DNA from 2 places in the Shewanella sp. S1-58-MNA-CIBAN-0166 genome. Region 1 is predicted to be linked to the other one. Evidence: predicted binding sites of a transcription regulator. Region 1 holds the regulator's gene; the other holds the start of a gene.

Region 1 (3,436 bases):
CAACTAAATCATCACTCTGACCATGCGTAAGTAGAATATGTGCAACACGGCGATAGCAATCTGCATCCGCTAAACTTGAACCACCAAACTTATGTAAATGACTTCGCGTCATTACTGACTCCTTAAACAACTACGACTTTTGTTGCGACTGCTAGACTTCTATTTTGAAACCAATAGTGTTGCAAGTGCATGTTTTGCTATTTTACCCAATTTGGTCGAAACCACAGCTAACTTAAACTCGAATTAAGCTGATTTTATCGCGGCAACAGCTGCTAGGCCTGCTTGAATATCGGCCAAGAGGTCATCTGCATCTTCAATACCGACAGATAGTCTCAATAAAGTCTCTTTAATACCAGCCTCTTGCCTTGCTTGTGGGTCCATTGCTCTATGGGTCATGGTGGCCGGAACGGCGACTAAACTTTCCACTCCGCCTAAACTTTCGGCAACACTAAACAACGACAGCGCCTTTAAAAATGCCACCACTTCCGCTTCGCCGCCGATTAACTCAAAACTTAACATAGCGCCAAAGCCTTGTTGTTGTTTTGCCGCAATTTCGTGACCTAGATGGTCTTTTAAACCCGGATAATACACCTTGGCCACAACATCACTGGCGCTGAGTAACTCAACAATCTTTTGTGCATTACGTTGATGCTCACGAATTCGTACCGCTAAAGTACGTAAGCCTCGCAAGGTTAAATAACTGTCAAATGCTGAACCCGTAAGCCCAAGAGTATTTGACCACCAATGTAACAACTCACCCACTTGAGGATCTTTAGCCACTACCGCTCCACCGACCACATCGCTATGACCATTGATGTATTTGGTGGTTGAGTGAATAACAATGTCTGCACCTAATAATAATGGCTGCTGTAATATTGGTGATAAAAAGGTGTTATCGACTGTCACTAGCGCGCCAACGTCATGGCAAGCGATACTAATGGCATTAATGTCTACCACCCGCAATAAAGGATTCGATGGCGTTTCTAACCACACCATTTTCGGTTTTTGAGCTATCGCTTTGCTCAGCGCTTGCGCATCAGTTTGATCAACAACCAATAACTTAAATTGGCCTTTTTTGGCCAAGTTAGTAAATAAGCGGTAACTGCCACCATAACAATCGTGCGGCACAACCAATAAATCCTCTGGGCCAAGTAAGCTAGTCACCAATGTAATCGCCGCCATGCCGGTACATGTCACCACGCCGGTAGCACCTTGCTCGAGTTTGGCGAGTGCGTCACCTAAAATACATCGAGTAGGATTACCCGAACGACTGTAATCAAACTCGCGCGGATTATTGTGGCCATCGAATGAATAATTGGTCGATAAATAAATCGGTGGCACGATAGCACCATGTTGTGTGTCTGTTTCAATACCTTGGCGAACGGCCAATGTGGCGTTTTGATGCTTAGTCATGGTGACTCCTAAAATTTCACAAACACACAAAGAGATGTCTAGACGTCCAAATTTACCTAAGAGATCCCCATCCGTCAACTTAAATAGACGTTTAGACGTCTAAACATCAAGAAATCTATTTGCAATCGGGATTAAATAGTAGCAATAATTTGACTAGAGATTGTAACGGTTTAAAATCTGCAGCGTATTTATCGTTAAGGGTAAGTTAATGACTGAGTGGAATGGCGAATATATCAGCCCATATGCCGAGCACGGCAAAAAAAATGAACAAGTAAAAAAAATTACGGTTTCTATCCCTTTAAAAGTATTAAAAGTACTGACGGATGAGCGGACGCGTCGCCAGATAAATAATCTGCGCCATGCAACTAACAGTGAACTGCTATGCGAAGCATTTTTGCATGCGTACACAGGTCAACCATTACCTTATGACGGTGATCTATCAAAAGATCAGCCTGATAGCATTCCAAGTGAAGCGAAAAAGTTAATGGATGATATGGGTATCGAGTGGGAAGAGCTCGAATAATTCACTGATTAGTCAATACCTCACAGACTTTGAAACGACCCTAATAAGAAGTCGTCATGTTTTTAAAGAGAACTTATGATGTCATTTATCGATCCAACGACCTTGATACTGGCATCAATTATCGTGTTTTTTGGCGCGCTAACCCAAAGCTTAATTGGCTTTGGGTTAGCCGTTGTTGCTAGCCCGCTGCTGTATATTGTTAATCCTCAATTAGTTCCTGTTCCTATTATTGTTATGGGCTTTGCCATTTCTGCAATGACCTTATTTAGAGAACGCGGTCACCTACAATTTAATGGTTTGCAATATGCCTTACTCGGGCGGATCCCTGGGGGGTTTTTAGGCGCTGGATTATTGCTGTTTGCCCCACAAGCCATACTCGGCTTAGTGATTGCAGGCATTGTGTTTATTGCTGTTATTCTTAGCATTTTTCGCTTTACCGCCCCCATTAATCGCCTCAGTTTATTTATCGCTGGGGTATTTTCAGGCATATTTGGCAATATTGCTGCTATCGGTGGTCCACCAATGGCCATTTTGCTTGCAGGCCAAGACCCAAGTCAGTTTAGAGCGGCATTATCTGCCTTTTTCGTGTTTAGCTCATTAATTGCCTTAGCTATTCTAACCATCGTCGGCTTAGTTGAAGTGAAGCATTTATGGCTATCACTGCTATTATTGCCTTCAGTCGTTGCTGGTTATCTTGTCTCAGGTAGATTAATTGGCCGCGTTGATAAAGATAAAACCCGCATAGTCACCTTAGTGTTATGTAGTATTAGTGCCACTGTATTAGTGATTATGTCGACCAACACGTTAATGAGCTAATCAGCTATTCTGTACCTGTAAACAAAACCAGCCATCAATGGGCTTGTTCGCTAATAATGATTAAAATCTTCCCCTTCTATTTATCAAGCAGTCTATTTCTCACCTAAAAACGCCATCAATAAGTATCAAAAAAACCACTTTTATCTCCTCTAGCAAAATCCTCATCTTGGCGCAATAGATCCACATCACACTAGTTCATTAGATTTCTTTCAATTAACTTTTTTTCAATTAGATTTTTCTCATGGATATGATCTACTTCAAATTAACACTACTCACTTTTAGGTAACATTGTTTACAGCAAAGAAATAATTAAATGCTGTTAATGCACAACCCTAATAAGCCCGACAGAGGACAAAATGATGAACACTTACATTAAAGTTGGTATCGCAGTTGCTATGGCATTATCACTTGGCACCCAAGTGATGGCCGCAGATGGTGGTAATCCTAAAAAAGGTAAGCACCTGTACAAAAAAGAATGTAAAGCCTGCCACAGCGCTAACAGTGAAGGTCCTGAATTAACCCCAATGACCAAAACCATGAGCCAATGGGATCGTTTTTTCACCCGTGATAAGCACAAAGCCAAACCTGCCGTTTTTGAAGCCTTATCAGAAAAAGACATAAAAGACATTCAACAGTTCTTATATGACCACGCCGCCGATTCAGACCAACCAGCTACCTGCGGCT
Region 2 (3,436 bases), on a different contig from region 1:
GAAGGCATAGAAACTACTCGCACTTTTTGACCTAGTTTGGTGAGCTCTGCGGCAGAATCCATCGCCAACTGCACTTCTGAACCTGTGGCAATCAAAATCACATCAGCAGTGCCTTGGCAATCAGACAGTACATAACCACCTTTAGCTACGTTAGCTAATTGCTCAGCAGTACGCGCTTGTGCCTTAAGACCCTGACGGCTAAAGATTAATGAAGTTGGTGCATCACGACGTTCAATCGCCGCCTTCCAAGATACTGCCGTTTCCGCAGCATCACATGGACGCCAAACAGCCATATTAGGCGTTAAACGTAAGTTAGCTAATTGCTCAACCGGTTGGTGAGTTGGGCCATCTTCGCCTTGACCGATTGAATCATGGGTATAAACGAAAATGTTTTGAATGCCCATTAATGCTGACATACGTACCGCGTTACGTGCGTACTCCATGAACATCATGAAAGTTGCGCCATAGTTAATAAAACCACCATGTAACGACGCGCCGTTCATAATACCGCTCATACCGAATTCACGTACACCGTAATAGATGTAGTTACCGGCAGGATCGTCTTGAATACCTTTTGAACCAGACCAAAGCGTTAAATTAGAACCGGCTAAGTCAGCGCTACCGCCAAGTAATTCAGGCAACATAGCACCAAAGAAACCAATTGAATTTTGAGACGCTTTACGACTCGCAATACCTTCGGCTTTATCTTGGCTTTCTTGGATAAAGGCTTGTGCTTTTGCTTCAAAATCTGCAGGTAAGTCACCTTTTAATACGCGACGTTCATATTCTGCAGCCAGTTCAGGGAACGCAACTTGGTAAGCAGCAAACTTGTCATTCCATAATGACTCGTTAGCAACACCTTTATGTTTAGCATCCCAACCAGCATACACATCAGATGGGATTTCAAAAGGAGCGTGTGGCCAGTTTAAGAACTCACGAGCTGCTGCAATTTCAGCATCACCTAATGGTGCACCATGACAATCATGGCTACCCGACTTGTTAGGCGAACCAAAACCAATAATGGTTTTACAGCAAATCATCGATGGCTTATCTGTTACAGATTTAGCTTGTTCAATCGCGGCGCGGATAGCATCAGGATTATGACCATCTACATCGGCAATAACGTGCCAGCCATAGGCTTCAAAACGCTTAGGAGTGTCATCAGTGAACCAGCCTTCAACATGACCATCGATAGAAATACCGTTGTCATCCCAAAATGCGACTAACTTTCCAAGGCCTAATGTTCCGGCTAATGAACTGACTTCGTGAGAAATACCTTCCATTAAACAGCCATCACCTAAGAAACAGTAGGTGAAGTGATCGACGATGTCGTGGCCTGGACGGTTAAACTGAGCCGCCAAGGTTTTTTCCGCAATAGCCATACCAACAGCATTACTCAAACCAGCGCCTAAAGGACCGGTTGTAGTTTCAACACCAGGGGTATAACCATATTCAGGATGACCAGGCGTTTTTGAATGCAGCTGACGGAATTGCTTTAGCTCTTCAATAGGCAATTCATAGCCAGTTAAATGCAATAAAGAGTATATAAGCATAGAGCCATGACCGTTTGACAGAACAAAACGATCGCGATCGACCCAGTTAGGATTAGTTGGATTGTGCTTTAGAAAATCATTCCATAGCACTTCGGCGATATCTGCCATCCCCATTGGGGCACCTGGATGACCAGAGTTAGCTTTTTGAACCGCATCCATACTTAGGGCGCGAATAGCGTTAGCGAGTACTTTACGAGATGACATGCTCTCTCCTGCTTGTTTGTAAGGTCTAACGGGCAATTGTGAAGCCATATTTTCCCCTACAAGGCGATGTGACGCAAATTAAAATTTTTCGGGTTTCTTTTTAACCGTTAAATAAACGGTGATTTCATACAATGCCAATAAATAAACATCGTAAATACAGCACAAAATGGTCATCATGACCATAACATGAGATAAATACAGAGTAATTATTTATTGCCACTTATAAATAAAAAGTATCGTGATTGGCAGAGCTATGGCTCTGATTAGGCAATATAATCTCTAATCTATCAAAAACATTGTCTATTTTTATGATAAATACACCGCGCAAGTCGATGAGCATTTAAATAAAGCAATATGAATCAAACACTTGATTTTTCACCAGTATAAACATATCTATGATTAACAAAAAAAATTATGCTCCATTGCACAATTCTCCAGTTAAATTCGTACAAAGGGGTGTTATCAAATTAGATTTCGACTAAAATAGACGTCTAGACGTATATTCAAATGCAACCAACGAGATTCTCCTATTATGGCAAAGCACTTGTTTACCTCTGAGTCTGTCTCAGAAGGTCATCCAGATAAAATCGCCGATCAGATTTCTGATGCGGTATTAGACGCAATACTTGAGCAAGATCCAAAGGCTCGTGTTGCGTGCGAAACGTATGTCAAAACCGGTATGGTATTAGTGGGCGGTGAAGTCACCACTTCTGCTTGGGTAGACATTGAAGAAATTACCCGTAAAACCGTACGCGAAATCGGTTACACCAATTCAGATATGGGTTTTGATGCTGATTCATGTGCGGTACTTAATGCCATAGGCAAACAGTCACCAGACATCAATCAAGGTGTTGATCGTTCAGACCCTGCAGAGCAAGGTGCTGGTGATCAGGGTTTAATGTTTGGTTATGCCAGCAATGAAACTGATGTATTAATGCCTGCACCGATTACTTACGCGCACAAATTAGTTAAGCGCCAGTCTGAAGTACGCAAAGACGGCACACTACCTTGGTTACGCCCAGATGCTAAAAGCCAGGTAACGTTTGCTTATGATGATGGCAAAATCATCGGTATTGATGCGATTGTATTATCTACTCAACATCGTGAAGACGTGAGTCAAGCTGATTTAATTGAAGCGGTAATGGAAACTATCATCAAGCCGGTATTACCTGCTCAATGGTTAAACAAAGACACTAAATACTTTATCAACCCTACTGGTCGCTTTGTGATTGGTGGCCCTGTTGGTGATTGTGGTTTAACAGGTCGTAAAATTATTGTAGATACCTACGGCGGTATGGCTCGTCACGGTGGTGGTGCTTTCTCTGGTAAAGACCCATCAAAAGTAGACCGTAGCGCGGCTTATGCTGCACGTTATGTAGCTAAAAATATCGTTGCAGCTGGTCTAGCTGACCGTTGTGAGCTACAAGTGTCATATGCTATTGGTGTTGCAGAGCCAACGTCTATTAGTATTGAAACATTCGGTACCGGTAAAGTATCAGAAGAAGTATTGATTAAATTAATACGTCAACACTTCGAATTACGTCCATACGGCTTAACAGCAATGCTAGATTTGGCACGCCCAATCTATCAGCAAACTGCTGCTTATGGCCACTTTGGCCGAGATATCTTCCCTTGGGAAGCGACTGATAAAGCTGAAGCACTTCGTGCAGATGCAGGTT

The links. The regulator MetJ, encoded in region 1, represses methionine synthesis genes. The targets are predictions, from matches to a motif close to TAGACGTCTAGACGTCTA.
Region 2: metK (methionine adenosyltransferase) is a predicted target of MetJ. The motif match lies at 2,242-2,259, and genes of this name have one in related genera.

Annotation. Positions count from the first base shown of each region.
Region 1 covers NZ_JBEOPN010000011.1:88,588-92,023, forward strand. The annotation lists gene AAEY99_RS08940 (bifunctional aspartate kinase/homoserine dehydrogenase II) at 1-112, opposite strand, end outside; gene metB (cystathionine gamma-synthase) at 244-1,413, opposite strand; gene metJ (met regulon transcriptional regulator MetJ) at 1,622-1,936, shown strand; gene AAEY99_RS08955 (sulfite exporter TauE/SafE family protein) at 2,012-2,752, shown strand; gene AAEY99_RS08960 (c-type cytochrome) at 3,109-3,436, shown strand, end outside.
Region 2 covers NZ_JBEOPN010000006.1:33,386-36,821, forward strand. The annotation lists gene tkt (transketolase) at 1-1,757, opposite strand, end outside; gene metK (methionine adenosyltransferase) at 2,290-3,436, shown strand, end outside.